DNA from 3 places in the Maridesulfovibrio bastinii DSM 16055 genome. Region 1 is predicted to be linked to each of the others. Evidence: predicted binding sites of a transcription regulator. Region 1 holds the regulator's gene; each other region holds the start of a gene.
The links. Region 1 encodes sigma-54, which starts transcription at its own class of promoters, with help from an activator protein. Its sites were predicted from a motif close to CTGGCACGGNNNNTGCTT; they were not measured.
Positions count from the first base shown of each region.

Region 2: the regulator sigma-54 is predicted to act here: its motif matches at 2,745-2,762, upstream of G496_RS0117080 (Spy/CpxP family protein refolding chaperone).
Region 3: the regulator sigma-54 is predicted to act here: its motif matches at 4,031-4,048, upstream of G496_RS20230 (NifB/NifX family molybdenum-iron cluster-binding protein).

Region 1 is NZ_AUCX01000026.1:3,740-11,637, forward strand. It holds gene G496_RS0112890 (PTS sugar transporter subunit IIC) at 1-489, opposite strand, end outside; gene G496_RS0112895 (PTS sugar transporter subunit IIB) at 524-991, opposite strand; gene G496_RS0112900 (PTS sugar transporter subunit IIA) at 999-1,421, opposite strand; gene rapZ (RNase adapter RapZ) at 1,445-2,326, opposite strand; gene G496_RS0112910 (PTS sugar transporter subunit IIA) at 2,341-2,790, opposite strand; gene hpf (ribosome hibernation-promoting factor, HPF/YfiA family) at 2,795-3,337, opposite strand; gene rpoN (RNA polymerase factor sigma-54) at 3,386-4,801, opposite strand; gene lptB (LPS export ABC transporter ATP-binding protein) at 5,344-6,066, opposite strand; gene G496_RS19740 (LptA/OstA family protein) at 6,105-7,658, opposite strand; gene lptC (LPS export ABC transporter periplasmic protein LptC) at 7,666-7,898, opposite strand, start outside.
Region 2 is NZ_KE387015.1:211,371-219,268, forward strand. It holds gene ftsZ (cell division protein FtsZ) at 1-837, shown strand, start outside; gene G496_RS0117075 (radical SAM protein) at 901-2,574, shown strand; gene G496_RS0117080 (Spy/CpxP family protein refolding chaperone) at 2,813-3,289, shown strand; gene G496_RS0117085 (DUF4405 domain-containing protein) at 3,435-4,280, shown strand; gene G496_RS0117090 (two-component system sensor histidine kinase NtrB) at 4,376-6,091, shown strand; gene G496_RS0117095 (sigma-54-dependent transcriptional regulator) at 6,097-7,488, shown strand; gene G496_RS0117100 (HDOD domain-containing protein) at 7,759-7,898, shown strand, end outside.
Region 3 is NZ_KE387015.1:255,678-263,575, forward strand. It holds gene G496_RS21540 (IscA/HesB family protein) at 59-367, shown strand; gene G496_RS0117315 (CBS domain-containing protein) at 523-1,179, opposite strand; gene G496_RS0117320 (hydrogenase maturation nickel metallochaperone HypA) at 1,462-1,812, shown strand; gene hypB (hydrogenase nickel incorporation protein HypB) at 1,829-2,485, shown strand; gene G496_RS0117330 (sigma-54 interaction domain-containing protein) at 2,593-3,927, shown strand; gene G496_RS20230 (NifB/NifX family molybdenum-iron cluster-binding protein) at 4,097-4,498, shown strand; gene G496_RS0117340 (NifB/NifX family molybdenum-iron cluster-binding protein) at 4,547-4,906, shown strand; gene G496_RS0117345 (iron-sulfur cluster carrier protein MrpORP) at 5,107-6,366, shown strand; gene G496_RS0117350 (glycosyltransferase family 2 protein) at 6,570-7,388, shown strand; gene G496_RS0117355 (ABC transporter substrate-binding protein) at 7,416-7,898, opposite strand, start outside.

The sequences.
Region 1 (7,898 bases):
AAGAATCAGTACACTTGACCAGAAGAAAAAGAAAGAGGCAATAAAGGTTCTAAAAATGGAAGAATAAACAAGCTCACCGGGGATAGGATCATTCGTGCTCCCCTTCCGTGCCCAGTTAATCAGCTTCTGGTAGCCTTTATTGTGCAACTGCCTCAAAGAAGATTCTATCAAAACTCCAATTTTAGCTAAAGGCATACATGCCAATAAGACCAACGCAATTTGACGCGCCTGAGTAAATTCAAATTTAGTAACGAGAACACATGCAGCTAATGTAGGAGCTATAAGCTGAGGAGGGATATAAGTACCAGCGGGTATATTATCGAGCCAAAAAAGTTCAAAGAAAATAGCAATTCCAAGACTTGCCGAATAATCTCCAGTCAGGGCACCCCATAGGAAGCCGATCACAAGAGGTCTTTCAAGCAGACCTATACTTATTGAAGTCCTGAATAGTGAAAACAGCGCAAAAAAAAACTTACACCCGCCAGCCATAGGGGAAATATGCTCTGCCAGTCAATTAACATGCTCATGAGAACCTCACCTGAACAGGATCATTGGGGACACATCGGAAATCCAACTCAATACCTATGTTAACGAAATATCTAAGACATGATTCTTCTTCGGAATTTAAAGCAACGCTCGGAGAAATCTGTTTTTTACCAGGACTATAGTGAATGTTGCCAATATTTAGGGCATCAAAGCTCAATCCTTTATCCAAAGCTCGCTTAACATCATTGCAGGATGAAAAAATAATTAAGTAACTTGAATTCTCTGATGACGAATCAAGCTTGGCAACGGCTTCGGAAACAGCATCAACCCGAGTAAAGATGCAATTTACAGATTGGGGAATAGCAAGCGACATAATCTGCTGCTGCAAACTGTCTTCAGCAGTTTCATCATTAGCAACCAGCAAATATTTAGCATGAGTATATGGTAACCAGGTTTCGATAATCTGACCATGAACAAGCCTGTTGTCAATTCTTACCCACTGCATGACAATCCTAGCCTTTTTTCCTTTTTCGCAACATTTCTCCGGCCACAACAATTCCCTTGATACCGGCCTGAAGAGCCTGCTCCGCCATTTCATGCAGAGGGTCTTCTCTACGCTGTAGGGCTTTCAGCAACACAGGAAGGTTGACACCACTCACAACTTCGACCTCATCAGAAAGAAAAGATAGGCTAAGATTGCTTGGAGTCCCTCCAAACATATCAGTAAGGATCAATACTCCCAGACCTGATTTTACTTCTGCAACAGCTTTTTTGATGGAATCAACAGCGGCATCCATCCCTTCAGAGACATCAACACTCAATCCAACACAATTAGCTATAGGACCGACTATCAATTCCGCAGCCTTTATCAAGGCTTTTCCAAAGTCTCCGTGTGTAACAATGACAATTCCATTACTGCCGGCGGTTTCACTCATTTTTTTACCTAGAAAAACTGGTATTAATCCAGATCAATATGTTTATGCTCAATACTTACTGAATACCCGCAGGAACTCAGATCTGCATATATAGTCTCGGCCACGGCTACGGAGCGGTGCCTTCCACCGGTACACCCCATTGCAAGGGTGAGTCTATACCGCCCTTCTTCTTCATAAAGTGGCAATATATACTTAAGAAAGTTAAGGTATTTATCAATAAAGACAGACCCCGGTTCTTTACCAAGAACATAATTCAAAATTGATTTATCCTTACCGGACAAAGGGCGTAATTCAGGCTCAAAATAAGGATTGGGCAGAAAACGTAAATCCATGACCATATCCGCTTCGGTAGGCACATCATATTTAAAACCGAAGGACATGACATGCACTCTCAACCCTGAGCCTTTTTCTGTTAAAAAGACCCATTTTTCCTGAATTTTTCTACGTAGATCGTGTATGGAAAAATGGGTGGTATCAATTATGAGATCAGCTTCATTGCGTAATGGATTTAAAATAATTTTTTCTTCCTCAAGAGCCTGTTCAAGACCTATGGCTTTAGACTCAAGAGGGTGAGGTCTTCTGGTTGTCGCAAATCTTCTGACCAGCTCAGGAAGCCTCGATTCGAGAAATATTAAAGCTGGATTAATACCCTTCTCAACAAGTTCGTTTCTGGTCTGTGACCACTCTTCGACAAAATTTTTCTGCCTGAGATCCATACCAAGGACTAATCCACGATATGTTATGTCATTGCCTTTAAACAACTTGACCAGACGAGGCAGCATACTTGCCGGAAGCCCGTCAACACAGAAAAATCTCAAATCCTCAAAAACTTTGAGGGCTGTTGATTTACCTGCTCCGGACATACCACTTACAACAATGACCGGAAAAGAATCCGCGCTATCCACCTCTGCCTCCGCAATCAAACGCTTTGAAGAACCTTCCAAAGATCATCTTTACTTTCAGTCTGCATAAAAGCTTTCCTGAAAGCATCATCCTTAACCAGTCTGGAAATCTGAGCCAGAGTTCTTAAATGAGAACCGGCACCCTGCTCAGGAGCCAGAACCAAAAAGAAGATATGACATGGTTCGTGGTCAAGTGAATCAAAATCAATACCCTTCTCACTTCGACCAACAACAACATACATATCTTCGATGGAGTCAAATTTACCATGGGGGATGGCAATGCCATCCCCTATGCCTGTTGTACCTAATTTTTCACGGTCAATAAGGACCTTGTAAGCTTCGTCAGGGTTCATATCAAGACCTGAATCTATCAGGACCGAAACCATTTCCTTTAGAACACCTTCCTTGCTATCACTTTCAAGTTCATGAATAACAAGATCCTTTGCCAAAAAAGCACCTATTTTCATTATACTAATATCCTGGGTCTATTAAACCGAAATCGCCATTATCACGACGATAGATTACGTTTATTCCCTCGCTGTCAGCATTGCGGAAAACGAGAAAATCATAGTCTAATGAATCCAGCTGTAAGGCGGCCTCTTCGACCGTCATTGGCTTGGGTTCAAACTGATCCGACTCGACTATACGCGGAGGTCTGTGTTCCTTATCTTCAAGGTCAAAACTGATCACATCCATCCGAGCCGATGTAACTTCACTACGCCGGTAGCTGCGCATCTTTTCACGCATCCGCCTCAACTGGGCTTCAAGCTTATCAAGGACCATATCAATAGTAGAATACATATCTTCAGACTCTTCAAATGCAGAGATGTGAATATTGTCTGAATAAAGTACAACTTCCGATATATGCCTGAATCTATCCACGGAAAGATTCACCTGCAACTCAGTATTATCTGGATTGGTAACAAACTTCTCAAGCTTGCTAAAACGGGTATTTGCATATTCCTTCAGATGTTCAGACGGATCGAAGTTCTTAAAAGTGAATGCTACGTTCATAAGGATCCTCCTTAAGTTAGGGTGAATATGCTATTCCAGTATAACTGGCTAAAAGACCTTCTTGCGCTTGGAAGAAGATTCTATACCCAGCGCGGTTCTGTATTTGGCTACCGTCCTCCTTGCAATATTAATTTCAAGCTTCTCTTTCAGATATTCAGCAATTTTTTCATCACTATAAGGCTTTTTGGGATCTTCTTCAGAAATAAGCTTCTTTATCATGGCCTTTACTGATTCTGAACCTACCTGTGAACCGTCATCCAATTCCAACGCACTGTTAAAAAAGAACTTAAGTTCAAAGACACCATGAGGGGTCGCAACATATTTATTTGTTGTTATCCTGCTCACAGTAGATTCATGCATATCAATATCTTCAGCCACTTCCTTCAGAATTAAGGGTTTGAGCTTAGTTACACCATTTCTAAAGAATTCATCCTGAAACCTTACTATTGATTCAAGAACTTTAAATAAAGTCCTCTGCCGTTGGTAAAGACTCTTCATGAGCCATTGGGCAGACCGCATCTTATCCTGAAAATATTCTTTATCGGCTCCCTTTGCAGCTTCTGTTGTTTCCACATAAAAGGAATTCATCTGCAATTTCGGCAGCCCGTCATCGTTTAGTACAATAACAAATTCTCCATCATACTCATAAACATAAGCATCAGGACTGATATAGAAAGGGTCACCCCCGGAAAAACTTGCACCGGGAAGCGGGTCCAGAGTCTGAAGCAAATCCAGATAGCTTTTCAAATCTTCCATGCTCAATTTAAATTTTCTGGCCAGAGGCTTATAACGCCTTCTTTCCAGATCTTCTAAATGATCACGAACCAGAGAAACTAAAATAGGATCGTTGTCCAACTTTAAAACTTCGAGCTGTACGGTCAAGCATTCTTTTGGTGTTCTTGCTGCAACACCAACAGGATCAAACCTTTGAATTCTATGAAGAACTGATTCAACCTCATCGACTGAAGCAGAACAGATCTCACTTATTTCTTCAACCCCTATGCAAAGATAACCGACCTCACTCAAGTTACCTATTATGGCTTCTGCTATTTCACATTCTTTCTCAGTAAAATCGGAAAGAGTCATCTGCCAGCCAAGATGGCCATCAAGCGTTGTCGACTTGGTAAGACGGGCATCATAAGATAGACCGTCTTCATAAGCTTCAGACTCTCTAACTATTGATTGCTTGGAAGAGCTGGAAAATTCTCCCAGATAATTCTCCCAGTCAGCATTCTTCATCAGCTCTTCAGTCTCTCCACTTGCGGAAGACTGATCCTTGTCACGAGCTTCAGAAACCTCCTTCTCTTCATATTCTTCAAGAAGGGGATTTTCCATGAGCTCCTGCTGAACTGTATCCACAAGCTCAAGACGGGAAAGCTGTAAAAGCTTGATCGCCTGTTGCAATTGTGGAGTCATCACAAGTTGCTGAGTAAGCTTAAGCTGTTGTCTTAATTCCAATCCCATATTTTACCATTACCAATAAAGTCTTAACACATTATTTTTATTAACTAAAAAAGCATTAAACAAAGAAAAAAGAAAAAAAATACATTTTTAAAGAATAATATAAAATACTACTTGATTTTAGAATGACATACTTAATTAAATCTTGCAACAAAGAGTATGAATATTACTGTAATATATAGTTTTTTATAAAAACAATTTTACACATGAAAAAAGTGTACCAATGTTCTGAACGCCTGTAAATCTACAAACTATAAATTACTTTAAAAACAATTTTGAAGATACGCTAGCACCACTCGATATAACCACCTAAAAAAATTATTTTTTTAGATAAGCACCATAAGTATAATATTGAATATTTAAAATAATTAAAATTCGAAATAGCTATCCAAATCCATTAGTTAGAAACAAAATTATTATCTAAAATTAGGAACGATCATTTTTTCCCAAAATCCATAAAAAAAAGACAGAATTTACACTATGTGCAAAAATCCTGTCTCAATTTAAACCTATAAAAGCTTTTTATCAGCACTAAAAAAACATCGCTACAACCGAAAACTATCTCCCAGATACAAACGTCGAGCCTTAGTATTCTTTACTATATTTTCAGGAGCTCCACTCAAAATAACCCGCCCTTCATAAACAAGATAGGCTCTATCGCATATTGTCAGTGTTTCTCTAACATTGTGATCTGAAATCAAAATCCCGATTCCCATCTCTTTCAAAGTGGAAATAATATCCTGAATCTCGATAACAGCAATAGGATCAATACCGGCAAAAGGTTCATCAAGCAGAATAAACTTGGGATTGTTAATTAGAGCCCGGGCAATTTCCAGTCTGCGCCTTTCACCACCGGACAGGTACATCGCTTTTTGATCTGCCAGACGCAAAATACCAAGCTGATCCAAAAGTTCATCCGCTCGCTTTGAAACGTTTTTAGATGATATTTTGGTATGTTCGATTATTATTTCAAGATTTTTACGTACTGATAATTTTTTAAAAATAGAACTTTCCTGCGGAAGATAACTCAATCCATGCCGCGCCCTTTCATGAAGAGGCCAAGTGGTTATTCTATGTTTATTAAGATAAACATCACCCTCAGTAGGCTTTACCACGCCAACAAGCATGTAAAAAGTTGTTGTTTTACCTGCGCCGTTAGGGCCGAGTAATCCCACAACTTCCCCTTCATCAAGTTTAAGGCTGATTCCTCTGACAACTTCTTTAGGGCCGTAAGATTTGACTATTTTATTTGCTATTATCGAAGGCATAATAATTCCGGAATAGTTACTGGTTCAACATCAAGAGGCTAAGGGGAAACATCCTTCGGAGTGAAGAAAATAGCTTCTACAGGTTTATCGCCACCGATAACTTCGCTTCTGCTGTCTTTCAAATAAAATTTGATAGTCTTTCCCTGAACAATATTTTTGCCATCAGCAAGTCGAGCTTTTCCATCCATAATAATTATAGACTGATCAACTAAAAATGTAAGCTTATCACAAGTCCCTTTGCGATTACCCATTACGACGTCAACATTTCCATAAGCAACAATTTTTTTAATTTTATTACTTGCATCATTTAAAGATTCGCTCCCCTGACGCAGGAAAGCTGTCAAGGAATCAGAAGTCAGAGTAATATCAAGTCTGGTAACTTTTACATTTCCTAAAAAGGTTACCTGATTTTTGACTTCACTAAAGGTCATCTTTGTTGAGACGATTTTAATCGGAACCTGATCCTTTGGAGAAGCTTTCTGCTTTTTGGCCGAATCATCAGACTTTATCTGCTTAGGAGCCTCGGCCTTCAAATAAGTACCATAAACATACCCGATGGCCTGCGATTTATTGTGAACAGCTGCGCCTGACTTATAAACCGGATACCATTTTCCCTCAGCCTGTCCAACCAGAACAGTGTCACCTTTTTCAAGCTTACCAACTATCAGCGAATTAACGTCAGGTTCGGAACGAAGATTCAGCACTGTAGAGGGATACATTTTTTTTGTGGGTAGAATGTCTTTAGCCTTTACAGCCGCTGATTTATCCTTTTTTACGGATGCTATAGTCATCCCTGAGAGTTTCTTATTCTCAATACTTGAAGGGTATTGAGCAAGAAAAGGCCCCCAGACATATCCCCAGACAGGAGTATTTTTCTGAACTGCTGTATCTATTCTATAAACAGCAAACATACCGTCATGCTCTTCACCAACCTGAACCCTATATCCGGGGAAAAGAACTCCAACAGCTTTTGCTCCTGCTGACGGCTTGGCTATTACCGAAACTTTTCGTACAGCATAGCGGATTGTTGAATCTGAATTATCAAGATCAACATCCGAGGATTTGATAAACCCGATAGCGCGACTTTCTGCTTCAACCTTCTGTCCGCTTTTAAAAACAGCATACCAGCCTTCCCGCAAAAAACCGACCTTGATCTCATCACCTTGTTTTAATTCACCGGCAACTTTTGATTTTTGAGATCTCTGAGCAAAATATTTTATTTTCCTACCAATATATCGAACATCGCCCCAGTCTACAGTCTCTGCAGATTTAGGAGCTGTGGAGACAACTTTTTCGGAAATAAAACCGACAGGTACAGACTTTGCTTTTGCAAAAGCAGGGTAAACTGAATACCAACCCTTCTTTGCCTTACCTACTTTAAAAACTTTTCCAGCAGAAAGAATCCATGAAACAGAAGAGTCATAATTCGGCTTTTCTCTAAGATTTGCAATTGTTCTGGTAACCATAAGGTTTCCTGAAGCTGCGAAAGATGCAGCAGAAAAGACCAGTGTTACAAAAAAAATAAGTATTACCGGGATAATGAAAGATATTTTGGGGAAGATTCTGGTAAAGTTGTTCATAGCTTTTTTCAAATATTGCTCACTTCTGCTTAGATGTGGTTAGAACATCAGGAGAAATCAAGGCTTCAACATTATTATCAACTGTTATTTCACGTGTTTTTAAATTTACGCTGACCTTAGGGGCCTCAACAAACAGCGAATGACTGTTCAAAATAACATTGCCATTTAAGATCAGAAAATTTTTTTTCGGATTAAAATGAAGATTTTCAGCTTTTAAAGCTAACTCCCCATAATGACCGCGAACATTTTTCC
Region 2 (7,898 bases), on a different contig from region 1:
CTTCAGGCCGAAAAAGGTATTGAAGAACTTAAGAATGTTGTCGATTCAATAATCACCATTCCCAACGACAGACTGCTCCAGCTTGCAGCCAAGAAAGCAGCTTTCTCTGAAATGCTCAAAAAAGCTGATGAAGTCCTCTACTACGGTGTTAAAGGTATAGCCGATCTGATCACAGTTCACGGCCTCATCAACCTTGACTTCGCAGATGTTCAGGCTGTTATGTCAAGTTCCGGTCTTGCCCTCATGGGAACCGGAATAGCCAGAGGTGAAAACAGAGCCCGTGAAGCAGCAATGAAAGCTATCACCAGTCCTCTGCTTGAAGATGTATCCATTGAAGGAGCCAAGGGTGTGCTCATCAACATCACCTGCTCTCCTGACATGACCATAGATGAAGTAAGCGAAGCCGCTAATATCATCTATGAAGAAGCACATGAAGATGCCCAGATTTTCTTCGGAACTGTTTTTGATGCTGAATGCGGCGATGAAATGCGCATCACCGTTATTGCAACCGGCATTGACAACTCCGGTGAGATAGCAAACCAGCCTCCGGTTGAAACTGCTAATACCCGTCAGGCTCAGCAGCCTACTTTCACCCCGCGTGGTATGACCCGTAAATCGGAAGCAACAGGTAAAGTAAAAGAATTTAAAAACCCGAATTCAGAAGAAGACCGTTCAATTCCGGCTTATCTGCGCAACACCGCAAGGCCGGCTGACAATGCTCAGCCTGAACCTTCTCTGAAACAGTCAAGATCCGCAGCAAACAGCGGTGAAGAATTCATCTTCCATGACGATGATGATTTCGAGGTTCCTACTTTCATCCGCAAACAGGCAGACTAAGCCGCGGATAATGAAAATTAGAAGAACCGCCCGGACAAACCGGGTCATACGGATATTCTGGTAATGGATCAGAGAGAACTGGTTTATTACGGTAGAGAAAATCCCGATAGCGGAGAAACAGGAGGCCGACTGCCCACGGCCCTGGTTTTTCCCGGAAGGAAATCTGCTGCCATGTCTACTTTAGGCTGGCAGGCTGTTTACAGACTTCTCGCTCCGGACGCGGAGCTTGCTGTGGACAGATTTTTCCTTGGCGACCCCGGAACCGAAGCGGTTTCCGAGGACAATGGTAAAACGTTGTCCGAATATCCCCTGATAGGGTTCAGCATTAATTTTGAGGAAGAATATCTTCACCTCGTAAGAATGCTGAAAGATTCGGGCGTTCCGCCTCTTGCGTCGGAACGCCCGGGCTTCCCTCTCGTAATGGGAGGAGGCCCTGTATCTTTTATAAACCCGGCACCAATAGCTCCTTTTTTCGATTTCTTCTGGGTAGGAGAAGCCGAAGCAGGTCTTAAAGAGCTTTGTGTCGAACTTAAAAGATACATTTATGACGGCGGTGAAAAGCAGGACTTCCTTGAACTTATCAAGGACAGACCCGGCGTTTATGTTCCGGGTAAAAGTTCCGATAAAACACTGAGAATGGTTGTTCCGCCGGCCCCCGGAAGGGTTCCGGCTCTCAAAGATCCGGCATATTCATGTTTCATCAGTCCTGAAGCGGTCTTCAAAGACATGTTTCTGATTGAGGTAAATCGCGGCTGTCCTTACGGATGCCGCTTCTGTGCTGCCGGGTTTATCTATCGCCCCCCGAGACATGCTGAAATTGATGATCTTAAAGAGATCGTTGAAATAGCAGATCCCCCCAAAGTAGGACTGGTCGGAACAGCTTTGACCGACTGGCCTGACCTTATAGATTTCATTACCTGGCTAAAAAAAAGGAAAACCAAATTTTCCCTATCCTCTGTCCGTGCTGATGGAGTGACAGAAGAACTGCTGGATATCCTGCGTGAAAGCGGAGTGAGAACAGTGACTCTAGCCCTCGAAGGGGCAAGCGCACGCCTGAGAAATGCAGCCAGCAAAAAAATTGAAGAAGATGATTTTCTAAGAGCTGTCGAGCTCTGCGCCACGAAGGGAGTTAACCACCTTAGAATCTACATAATTGTAGGATGGCCTGGTGAAACCGCTGAAGACTATGAAGAACTGGGACGCATGCTGGAGAAGATCGATGCGGCCAGACTTCGCGGGCAGGGAAATAAAAAAAAGAAATTTATGCGGATTACACTTGGTGCAAGCTGCCTTGTGCCTAAGCCGTGGACTCCTCTGCAATGGGCTCCTATGGGTTCGGAAAAAGAGCTTAAGGAAGTTCTCTCCACAGTTAAAAAGCTGACCAAAAAATTCAAAGGTATGGCATTTTCAGGCGATTCTCCATTTCAGGCCAGACTTCAGGGACTGTTGTCGCGTGGGGATGAATCACTCCATGAATTCATCATGCTTGCCGCTGAAAAAGGCGGCTGGAAAAAAGCCCTGAAACTCTGGGACGGCGATCCTTCCCATTATATTGATAGGGAATGGGACAAAGATGAAGACCTGCCCTGGGATTTTATCGATATGGGTGTGAAAAAGTCATACCTGTACAGAGAGTGGAAAAGATTTTTAAAAGAAGAAGTCAGCCCGTCTTGTCCTCCTGAAGGCTGCTCTGCATGCAAAACCTGCGGCATGGATTCATGGTTGCAGAATAAATAGCCGCCCGGAAGCTACCTCCCTGACTGACTTAGTGCAAAATTTATATTAAATTATATAAACTTCTCTATTCATCTTGCACTAATGTGCAATTTATTGCTCAACAAGTTGCACATTACAAACCACACAAAATCACACCAAATAAAAATTCAATATTTACAACATATTATAAGTTGGCACGACACCTGCTATGTTTGATTTCGAGAGGGCATTAACTTTTAAATTTATGGAGGTCGTGCTTATGAACAGAAAATCACTCATACCTCTGATGGCTCTGGTAGTACTGTCCTTTGCGGCAGTAGCAATCGCCAAGGGCGGTCCCGGGTATGGTGGAGCCCAAGGCCAGGGGCCTGCAATAAGCCCTGAAAATCAGCAGAAGCTTCAGGATATCTTTGAAAAATATGATGCAAAAATGCACCCGCTTCGAGAAGAGAAGTGGCGTTTGAACAAAGAACTTGATGCTCTGGTCAGATCAGGCCAGGCTGATAAAGAAACTATCCACAATCTTGTAGAGGATCTTTCCAAGAACCGTGACAAGATTTACGAACTTCATAAAAAAATGTCCGCTGAGATTGAAAAAGAAACAGGACTCGTTTTCCCAATGGGAAAACCTGACTGCGGATTCGGCGGACCATGCGGATCTTCCGGCCACCCGCCCATGGGGCATGGCAGGAACTTTAAAGGCCCCGGGGGTGGATGTCCCGGAGCACAAAACTGATCACAAAATATCATTTAGTTGGGAAAACGGTAAATCGGGGGGCTTCATAATATGAAGACCTCCCGTTTTGCGTATTGCGGATTGCCACACAGAGAGGAGTAACTTAATATAGGGATATTATTGAAAGCAAACTCAGGAGCTGACCGTGTTAAGAAAAACAACTTCCCTGACCTGTTTTTTCTCTCTTGCAGTCCTCACATTCACAAGCGTGGTTCTGTACGTTGTTCCGCACGGCCGGGTGGCCTACTGGGCAATGTGGACCTTCGCAGGACTTTCAAAAGACCAGTGGGCAGACATCCATATAACTTCAGGAATTCTTTTTCTGGTTTCTTCCATCATCCACACGGTCCTCAACTGGAAATTGATTCTTAACTACATAAAAGGAACATCAAAAGCCTCAGGGCTTAAAAACCCTGCTCTGATGGCAAGCCTTCTGATTACAGCATTTATAACATTTGGAACAGTTGCCGGGCTGCCACCGATGAAACAGATTCTGGACTTTTCATCTTTTCTTAAAAATCAGGGAGAAATTAAATACGGGACTCCACCCTATGGCCATGCTGAACTAAGTTCCCTGACCCTGTTTTGTAAGCGAACAGGTCTAAATATTAAAACGGTCTTGAATCTGCTGAAAACAAGTGGAATCAAAGTTGAGTCAGAGAAAGAGACCATAGCGGAAATTTCCCAAAAATCAGGATTGACGCCAAAAGAACTGCACGAACTGATTTTAAAGAACCTGCCGCAAAATATTGAGGACCGACAAAAAACTGAAAGCACGGGCAACACAACTCCACAATTGCGTTCAGGCACAGGTCTAGGCAAAATGACTCTTGAACAGTATTGCTCAAGGTACGGAATAGACCTTGATACAGCCATTGAGAAATTGCGGGATCAGGGAGCAGAGGTTGACAAAAATTTAACCATTCGAGAAATTGCCGGACAGCTTAACATGTCCGAACCAATGGAAATCGCCAGAATTTTACATCCATGATTTACCTATTTTATTCTGGAAAAACACTGCAATTGTGCAAAATAAAAAAGTCTTCATAAATCGACAGTTAAATAAAATTTCAACCAGCTAAAATTATGGAATTAAGTTCAAAACAGTCAGGCAAGCTGCCACTCATACTAGCCCTTCTGGCCCTGATACTGCTCGGATCAGGCAGTCTTTACCTAACATGGCAGAACCTGCAGAAAATGCAGAATACTGTTTTTGAACATATGCTGCTCTCCGTCAGATCCATAGCCAGCGGGCTGGATATTCAGCTTGTAAACGGTATGCGGCGTCTTCAAAGAAACGGCCTTCCGCCGGAAGTTGCAAGAGACAGGTTTCTTCCCGTAGCCAGAGAACTATTCCGGGAGATCGTGGCTCAGGGCGATCTTATTTATATCGGTTTATACGGACCTGATAACAAACCACTGATAATTGCCGGTAAAAATGAAAAATCAGCGGTTTTCCAGCCTCCTGCCGATTTTTTTGAACAAATCAATATTTTCGGTGAAGCCAGTTCTCCAGCCCTTATTGACGGTAAGGCCGTAATGCTTTTCGGCCGTTTGGGTCAGCCGCTGCTGCTGCAACTTTACAATCAGCGCTGGCGCGACAGGATGCCGCCACCGCCTAGAAAAGAGAATTATCTTATCGTCGGCCTGAATGCGGAAAAACATCTTGCCCAATTTGGTCAATACCGCCGGGCGGCTCTGATTCAGACAGGTTATGTTTTCCTCGCCGGATTTGTACTCTGGCTTCTTGCTGTTGCCTATTTCAGACGCAGAGAACAGGATACCCGACTGGCAAAGCTGGAAAAATTTCAGGCCAATCTTCTGGATAATATGCCTGATGGACTCCTCATTGCCTCCAACACCAATACGATTCTTGCCGCCAACGGGTCAGCACACGACCTTCTTATTCAGGAGGAAGGAGAAACTCTGGTCGGTAAAGAATGGAGCAGCCTTGGCCTTAAGTCGGGAAAGGATTTCAAGCAGGGCAACATTCGCTGGGAACACGTCAAAGTCTCCAACAAGAATCTGGAGTTTCAATTTTTCCCGTATAACGAAGGGCCTGATGAACAGAAGACCATGATCCTTGTCCGCGACAGGACGGATATAGCAGAGCTTGAAGATGATCTGAATGAAGCCCGCAGACTGGCCTCAATAGGTTCGCTTGCTGCCGGGGTTGCCCATGAAATCCGCAATCCCCTGAGTTCATTAAGAGGCTTCGCCCAGTTGTTTGCCGAAAAGCTTAAAAACGAAAAACCGTTCGGTGAATATGCGACAACAATGCTTGAAGAGGCCGACCGCCTCAACAGGGTTGTCACCGACCTGCTGTTTCTTTCACGCCCGAGGGAACTGCACCCTGAACAGATTGAAATAAACGGGCTTTGTGAGTCCATATTGACCCTCATAGGATTCGACCTTGAGCACAAGGGAGCAAAGCTTGAAACGGATATTCAGGCCGACTCTGTTTTCGCAGACCCGGACGGCATCCGTCAGGTGCTTCTCAATCTGCTGATGAACAGTCTTGACGCCATTCCAGAAGGCACCGGAGTAATAACTATTTCGTCACGAAATGATAAAAACGGGGTGTGGATAAGTGTGACGGACAACGGTCCCGGTATGCCGGAAAATATCATTAAACATGCTCTGGAGCCATTTTTCACAGACAAGCCCAAAGGAACAGGACTCGGGCTTTCAATTGTCAACACTATTATACGAGGCCACAGGGGCAGAGTCAGAATCAGTTCCGGCAGTGAGAACGGAACAGTCATAGACCTCTTTTTCCCTCTGCCCGATGAACAGGAATAAATATTATGGCAGATACTCAGAAAATAGCACTTGTGGTTGATGACGAACCGTCACTTAGAATGCTCGTCAGAGCTGTGCTTGAAGATGACGGCTGGCAGGTGCATGAAGCTGAATCAGGTGAAAAAGCACTGGAAATATTCCCATCCACAACAATCCACGCCGCACTGGTTGATATGCGCATGGACGGCATGAACGGTACGGAACTTATGGATAAGCTCCATAAGTTTGAACCGGGGCTGCCGGTCATCATGCTCACAGCTTACGGTAATGTCGGCTCGGCAGTTGTAGCCATGAAGCAGGGGGCTTACGATTACCTCACAAAACCTGCGGATAACGAAGAGCTGAAAGCTGTGATGAACAAAGCCTGGGAATACAGCAGACTGCTCAATGAAAATGCGAGACTGAAATCAGCAGCTTCGGACAATATCCGCATGATCGGCAGCAGCAGGGCTATGCTACAGGTAAAAGACCTTATCGAACAGGCCGGACCGTCAGAAGCAACAATTCTTATTCTGGGAGAGTCCGGGACAGGAAAGGAACTTGTGGCTGAAGGTCTGCACAGGTCCAGCTCCAGAAGTGATAAGCCGTTGATTAAAGTTAACTGTGCCGCCCTGCCGGCAGACCTGCTGGAGAGCGAACTTTTCGGTTACGTCAAAGGAGCATTTACCGGCGCAGCCAATAATAAACCGGGCAGGTTTCAACTAGCCTCAGGCGGAACTCTCTTTCTGGATGAAATAGGAGAAATGGACCCGGTGTTGCAGGCAAAGATTTTACGGGCTTTGCAGGAAAAAATAGTTGAACCTCTTGGAAGCGTTAATCCCGTTGAAACAGATGTGCGCATTATCGCCGCGACCAACAGGGATCTGAAAGAAGAAGTTAAAAAAGGAAATTTCAGGGAAGATTTGTATTATCGTTTAAGTGTGCTGGAAATCCGTATTCCCCCACTTCGTGAACGTACTGAAGATATCCCGCTTCTGGTAAGTTTTCTGCTGGAAAAACTCGGCCGCAAAAACAAGAAAAAAATCCGCACCGTATCCCCTGCTTTTCTGGAAGCTCTCACCATGCATGACTGGCCCGGAAATGTGCGCGAGCTGGAAAACGTTCTTGAACGCGCTGTTATTTTAAGCAGATCGGAAAGGCTGGGAACAGACCTGCTTCCTCCGCAGATTCTCTCTGCCCCGGTCGTAAAAAAAGCTCCGCACGAAGAAGAAAAAACAACCGTGCCGTCAACCGAGACAGACTCTCCGGTTTCGCTTGATAATGCAGAAAAACAGGCTTTGATAGCGGCTTTGGAAGCAAACAATGATCATCGCGAAAGAACCGCGGAAGCTCTGGGCATAAGCAGAAGGACATTGCAGTATAAACTGAAAAAATACGGGCTGACTAAAAGAAAATAAACTTTGCAAAGGTTCAGCTCGGTAGGAATATATATTCCACCGGACCGCCTTGTCTGCACCGTATATTTTAATACGGTGTCGTATAGAACTGGGTTATGCAGAATCCCTTTTGGGGTGTGACATATTGCCCCTGACAACAGCAGCATGATCTTCAATACAGCAGTCTGTTATAAATTATCTCGCAAAGTGTCATAAAAGCATGACTTGACTTTACAACCTCTCGTTTTTTCTGCCATAGTTTAATAAATAACCGTTCACAGGCAGAAAATAATGAAAGAAGCTTCCATATCTGAACATACCACAGCAAAGGCCAGGGCCCTTGTTGAAGAACGTTTTTCACGAGTAGATCTGAACAGTCCTGTTTTCAGGGTTCTTTTTGATCTGTCGGTTGAACATGTAGCTAAAGATAT
Region 3 (7,898 bases), on a different contig from region 1:
TGACAAAAATCTATACAAACCTTATTTTTGTATCACGTTATCCTATAAGGAGGAAAATATGGTTGTAATTAGCGAAGCTGCCCGCAATCAGCTTGAAAACTACTTTGCGGACAATGAAAAGGCCCCTATCCGAGTCTATCTGTCTCAAGGTGGCTGATCCGGCCCCAAGCTGGCATTGGCTCTGGATGAGCCAAAAGACACTGATGAAACATTTGATGTAGACGGATTTGCTTTCGTAATCGACAAGGAACTCAACGAACAGGGAGCTCCGTTTAAAATTGATCTCACTTATATGGGATTCGCTATCGACTCCAAGCTTGAACTTGGCGGTGGAGACGGATGCAGTTCATGCTCGTCATGCGGTTAGAAAGGTAATCTGGTAAGAAATAAATCAGAAATGAATCTTTCTGTTATTAAAGGGCGGTGCAACGACACCGCCCTTTTTATTTAAATTTTTGGTAAAAAGTACCAATAAAGACTGGATATTATCGAGCTAAAAAACACAGAAAAGGATGTCCTGAATCAGGATTCCCACTCTTCTTTGAAATCATCTGGTCCGGCAACAGTGTAGCCTCTGTCGCGCAGGGAATCCACTATAGGAGTTGAATCCTGTGTTTCCACCCGGATAACAATCATCCTGCGATGTTTGTGGAAAAATACCGCCATGGAAATAATGCTGTATTTCATATTGGATATGATTCCAGCCAGTTCATAAAGAACCCCGGTACGTTCTTCAGCTTCAATAACAATTCTGGAGCCGCCCTGTCCGTGAGCCATTTCTTCTACAAGAACTTTCAGCATTTTATCACGGTCGATATAACCTATCAGCGCTTTATCGCTATTGACAACAGCGAGCCCCGAAAGATTCATCTCATACATAAGATCGGCTGCGGCTTCGATCTCGGTTTCAGGCGGAACAGTGGTGATATCTTTTCTTAAAACATCTTTGACTGTAAGCTGATTCAGCAGATCATTTATTTCCTTCTTATCCAGTGATATCAGGATTGAAGGCATTGCGGCTCTGACATCTTCCTTGGTCACATAGCCGACCAGTTCTTCACCATCTTTAACAAGCAGCATCCAAAGCTGATTGTCATCAAGGATTTTACCTGCCTTTTTGACTGGAGTGTCTGAAGTTACGGTAACAAAATCCCTGAGCATCTTGAGTCCCACATACATTCTCAAAGTCCTCCTGAATCGGAAATCAAATTAATCTTCACTGAATTATGTGTGCACAACGTCCGGTTTCATTTATAGCCGCCCGGAAAACAGATACACCTATTTCATACTTCTTTTTACGATACAAGCAATTCAAGCCCTTTATTACTGTTCAAACATACTCAACACTGCTCATTTCTGCCATTAACAGTATGAAATTTAAACGCAATACTCAGGGAATCTTTTGTCCGTAAAACGCGGCACCACTTGCCCCGCCTGACGATTTGGGTTAGTCCGAAACACATGCATGAAATGTCAATCGCCCAAAGCATTGTTCAAATTGTTGAAGAGGAGATGGCGAAGCATCCCGGAGCAAAATTGAGTAAAATTTCAATTTTGAATGGCGCGCTTGCCGGAGTCATCACCGAAGCTCTTACTTTTGCATGGGAAGCTGTCACAATAGGAACCGAACTTGAGGGTTCCGTTATGGAAGTAAAAGAAATTCCCATAAAAGTACGGTGCGGTGGTTGCGGAAAAGAATTTTTCCCTGAAGACAAACTTTATATGGCCTGCCCTGAATGTGATCTGGAAATAGGCCACGAGGTTCTGCAGGGAAAAGAACTGCAAATTGAAAATCTTGAGATAGATCAATAGTCAAAGGAGTACGGAAATGGTTGAAGTTCCAGTGGTTCGCAACATTCTTGAAGCCAACGACAAGGTGGCTGAAGAACTCAACGAAATGTTTTCTGAAAAGAAAATATTATGCCTTAATCTTATGAGTTCACCCGGTTCCGGTAAAACCAGCCTTCTGGAAAAGACCCTTGCCGATCTTAAAGACGAATTTAAAATGGCCGTTGTCGAAGGCGATCTTCAGACTGATAATGATGCCCAGAGAGTTGCCGCTACAGGTGCTCAGGCCGTTCAAATCAATACCGAAGGCGGATGCCATCTGAACAGCACACAGGTTAAAGAAGCCATCAAACATCTGGACCTTGACGGCCTTGATATTCTTTTTGTTGAAAACGTTGGTAATCTTGTCTGCCCTGCGGAATTTGCAGTTGGCGAAGATCATAAAATAACACTGCTGACAGTAACCGAGGGCGATGACAAACCTGAAAAGTATCCCCTCATGTTCCATATTTCGTCAGTCATGATCCTTAATAAAATAGATCTGCTGCCCTATGTTGATTTCGACCTTGAGAAAGCTAAAATGCATGCTTCAAAGCTCAACAAGGATATCGAAGTCTTCCCAGTTTCATGCCGTACCCGTGAAGGACTGGATGCATGGTACGACTGGCTTAGAAAAGCCAGAGCTGCAAAGAATTAATCATTCTTTTGCTTCTACCCGTAATCTGTATTCACTTCTGCAGAATATTCCTGAAATCCGCCCCGTATCGGGGCGGATTCAAAAAACAAGGTTTCCACGCATAAATAATGAAGTTTCCCAGCCACCTTCCATGCTCCGCTGTTCTGGACTCGCTGGCCGACGGTGTTTTCACTGTTGACCGGGACTGGAATGTGACCTTTTTCAATGAGGCCGCCAGCAGAATTACCGGTATTCCCGGTGAGGAAGCTATTGGTTCAAAATGCTGGGATGTTTTTCATTCCAGCCTGTGTGACGGAAACTGCGCCTTGCGGTCCTGCATGGAACAAAGCGGTAGAATCAGCAATAAAACAATTTTCTTTATCAGATCAGACGGCAAAAAAATTCCTATCTCCATCAGTGCGGCCCCGCTTGTCGATTCCAACGGTAAACTCATCGGTGGAGTCGAAAGCTTCAGAGATATGACTGATATCCAGATCATGCGCCGCAAAGTTGAAGAATCGTGGAGATTTGAAGATATTGTCGGCAAGTCAAAGGCTCTGGGCAAGGTTTTCTCCATTTTACCGCAGGTAAGCAAAAGTGAAGCAACAGTGCTGCTTCTCGGTGAATCCGGTACAGGAAAAGAACTGTTTGCAAAAGCCATCCACAATCTAAGTGAGCGCAGCAAAGGGCCTTTTGTTGCAGTCAATTGCGGAGCACTGCCGGACAATCTGCTTGAATCAGAACTTTTCGGTTACAAGGCCGGAGCCTTTACGGATGCCCGCAAAGACAAACCCGGAAGATTTGAACTTGCTGCCGGTGGAACCATCTTTCTTGATGAAATAGGAGATATGCCGGCAAAGCTTCAAGTAAAACTGCTCCGGGTGCTTCAGGAGAAGACTTATGAACCTCTCGGTTCCGTAACCAGTGTTAAAGCCGATGTAAGAGTAATTGCCGCAACAAATAAAAATCTCGAAGAGCTTGTCAGTGAAGGTTCATTCAGACAGGACCTCTATTATCGCCTGAATGTGGTGACCCTGAACCTCCCGCCACTCAGAGACCGCCGCGAAGACATCCCCCTGCTGGTCAACCACTTCACCACAAGGCTTAACTCACTTCAGGGCAAGGATATAAGCGGCCTCTCAGAAGACGCCCTTCAAATAATAATGCGCCACGACCTTCCCGGAAACGTGCGCGAGCTTGAAAATATTCTTGAATTTTCTTTTATACTCTGCCCTTCAGGATTCATTCAGGTTGAGCATCTTCCTGAGTACCTTCAACCTGAAAGCTCTTCCGGCAGTGATGACAGTGATCTTCCCATGACCCTAGAAGAAATAAAATGCCGGGCAATCAAAAAAGCACTGGCCAGAAACAACGGCAAACGCATGGCGACCTGCCGTGAACTCGGCATAACAAAAGATACTTTACGCCGCTCCATCGCCCGCTGCGGACTTTCAGGCGAATAATTAGCCTTCGACCTCCGGTTTTAAGGCTAACTTTTAGCCATCACCACATCATCTCACCCCTGTTAATATCCATAACTCTTTATTATAATTAAATAATACTTCAGTGGCACATTGAATGCTTAATAGTCTGCATGAGAGCCGATCAATGTTGCCATAGGGGGATTACGTTATGTTGTTATGCTTAGCCTGTTACAACGACCGGTTGGCCTCAGTATTCGATAACGCCACGGAATTTAAAATATTTCGTATTGAAGAAAACAATATTTGCCCCGCAGGTCACCTATCCCTTCCCTCAAAAGACCCAAAGGACAGGACATCCGCCATTTTGGCCTGCGGGGCGACTACTCTTATATGCGGTGCTTTATGCGGCTGCACTCGAAACCTCATTGAAAGCACCGGAGTAAAAGTCGTTCCATGGATCAGGGGAACGGTCGAAGAAGTTCTCGCTGCTGTAAGCGACAACTGTCTGGATTCACTGGCTATGCCGGGTTGTTCCAAAGGGACCGGTCAGGGCCGATGCCGCAGACAGAGCGGAAACGGTTCAGGATTTCACGGACACGGTTTTGTGTGAGAAAAAAATTTAAATAGAACAACTCCAACAATACAGGGAGAAGTAAAAATGAAAGTAGCAATAAGCTGTCAGGGTAATGAATTAAATAATCCTGTGGATCCGCGTTTCGGACGCGCACAGGGCTTCATTATTTATGACGATGAAACCGGTAAGTATGATTATGTTGACAACAAGCAGAATCTTAATGCTGCTCAGGGAGCAGGAATCCAGTCGGCACAGAATGTTGCAGCTACAGGAGCCAAGGCCGTAATTACAGGACATGTCGGCCCCAAAGCATATTCAGCCCTTTCAGTAGGCAAGATTGATGTCTACCTTTGTGAGGACGGAACTGTTGAACAGGCTCTTGAAAAACTCAAAACAGGGTCTCTTGAAAAAAGCAGCGAAGCTGACAGACCCAGCCACTGGTAAAATAAATTGCCAAACCCTTGCATAGGAGCGGTGTAAAATCAGAATGGGACTGAATTTGCGCCGCTCCGGATTTTTCACTTAAATACTAAGTTGACACAACGCTTTATGCGCTTAACTTATAAAGTGCTGTACTTTAATTCTGAACATTTAATTCAGAAACAAAAATACCATTCCCTTGCCGGGAATCAGGAGATTTCAATATGAGTGATCATGCTTGCGGAAACTGCTCCTCATCAGGATCAGGCTGCTCCTCTGAGGGCGGCTGTTCAGGATGCGGAGACGAAAAACTCAACAAAACACTTTCAAGAATCAAACATAAGATCGTCGTTCTTTCCGGTAAAGGCGGCGTAGGAAAAAGCACCGTGGCCACAAACATCGCGGTAGCTCTTTCTCTGGCAGGAAAACAGGTCGGACTGCTTGACGTTGATGTCCACGGCCCGAGTGTTCCCAGACTGCTGAGCCTTGAAAACGAAAAGCCGCATATCGGCCATGAAGTTATCGAACCTATTTCATACAGCAAGAACCTCTGGGTTATGTCCCTCGGTTTCATGCTGCCTAGCAAAGATGATCCGGTAATCTGGCGTGGACCTGTTAAAATCGGCCTGATTAAACAGTTCGTACAGGATGTTGCCTGGAACGATCTTGATTTTCTGGTTGTAGACTGCCCTCCGGGAACAGGTGATGAACCCCTTTCCGTATTGCAGACACTCGGTACTGACGCTTACACCGTTATCGTCACCACCCCTCAGGGTATTGCTGTTGACGATGTTCGCCGCTCCGTAAACTTCTGCAAACAGCTCGGCAACCCGATACTCGGTATTGTTGAAAACATGAGCGGTTTTGTTTGCCCTGACTGCGGAAAATTCCACAAAATTTTCAACTCAGGCGGTGGTGAAGAGCTGGCTAAAGAAACCGGAGTAAACTTCCTCGGAAGCATTCCGCTTGACCCCGAAGTAGGCCGCTCAGGTGATGAAGGTTACCCCATTATTCGTGTCGACCATGAAGGTCCCACTGTTAATGCCATGAACAGCATCATCAAACCCATCTTGAAAATTTCTGATTCTCTTCAGGAATCCAACGAGATGCCTAAAGTTAAAGACCTGAAAGCTGATAACGGAATGATCCGTATCGCAATTCCTACTGCTGAAGGAAAACTCTGCCAGCATTTCGGACATTGCCAGCAGTTCGCTCTTCTGGATGTTGATACTACAATCAACTCAATTGCTGCCACAACCATGGAAACTCCTCCACCCCATGAGCCGGGTCTGCTTCCCAAGTGGATAGCTGAAAGAAATGTAGCTCTGGTTATCGCTGGCGGAATGGGTGCCAGAGCACAGTCACTGTTTACTGATGCCGGCGTTAAAGTAATTGTAGGAGCTCAGGCTGATCTTCCGGAAAATGTTGTCGCACAATACTTGTCCGGAGACCTTACAACAGGCGTAAACACCTGTGACCACTAAGCTTTAAACATCTGAAAAATCAGTTCTCTGACTTTTTCAGACAGTTTATATCTCGATAACTGACATCTTGCATTTGGTTTAGTTTAGAAAGGCCCGAATCTTCTCCTGGATTCGGGCCTTTCACTTTTAACAACTTTTCAAAACTTTAATTTTCCGCTCTTACAGTGTAATCATCATATAACAGAATATGATGAGGACACCCGATGACACTTATTTCAATTGTTATCCCCAACTATAATTACGCGCACTTTCTGGAAAGACTGTTTGATTCGCTAGTCACTCAGAATTTTCCACTTGAACAGGCAGAAATTATTTTTGTTGATGACGGCAGCACTGATAATTCAATTGAAAAAGCCCACCGCTGGACTGGTCTCCTGAATTGTTCAGACTTCAGAATAATCTCTGCGGACCATTGCGGGAAACCGGGAATTGTCCGCAACCGTGGACTGCTTGAGTCCCGGGGGAAATACCTGCTGACGCTTGACCCGGATGATTATCTTGAACCTGAATATATATCGAGCTGTATTGAGGTGTTAGAGAAAGAGAATTCAACAGGTCTTGTATATACAAACTATTACAAACAGAGTTCTGCCGGACGAAAAGAGCTTCTTCTGCCTGATTTTTCAGCAGCTGACATGAGAAGCCAGAATCTTCTGCCGCCTACAGCCATATACAGACGAAAATATTTCGACATGGGCGCACGCTACAGAGATAACACTTTATACGAAGACTGGGATTACTGGATTCAACTCCTGATGCTCGGAGCAAAATTTCATCATATTCGCAAACCGCTCTACAACTATCTGGTACATGAAAACAGCTTCTCCGCAGCAGCAGTTAAAGATGACGGTCCTTCTAAGGCTAAGATTGTTTTAAACAATCCAGATTTTTTCAATAATACAGTCCGTACATGGGCAGCAGACCATCTGCGAAATAGAAACTATGCGCCATCTTTCCAGCGGGGTATAATACCACGCCCGCAAGACATAACCAGACTTTTGATGACTATTGAAAAAATGTGACTGTAGCCAGCCGTTAATTTCTTTGAACTAACGGGAAGGTATAAATCTGCTTTCAATGCTTCCGTCAGGCATAATTTCCGAAATTAAAACATCTTTATTAGGATCTCCATGATCATTGTAACTGAATTTTCCGGTTACACCACTATAAACAGGCATTTCAGAAAGAGCCTTCCTTATCGCTTTACCCTTGGTTGAACCGCAGTATTCTACAGCGGCACAGAGACTCATCATGGCATCGTATGACAAAGCTTCCAGCTCAGTTGGCTCGCAGCTGTTCTTAGCATAAAAGGCCTTTTCAAACTCTACAGATTTTTTGATCTTAAGCCCCGGACGCCAATGGTCCGTGAAATAACTTCCCATAAAGACCGGATTGCGGACCAGATCAACAGGGTCCCATGAATCACTACCCAGAAAAACACCTTTATATCCTGACATTCTGGCCTGAGCAGCCTGAATCTGCACTTCCTTTGTATTGGAAGGCATAAATAGAATTCCGGCACCTGATTCTAT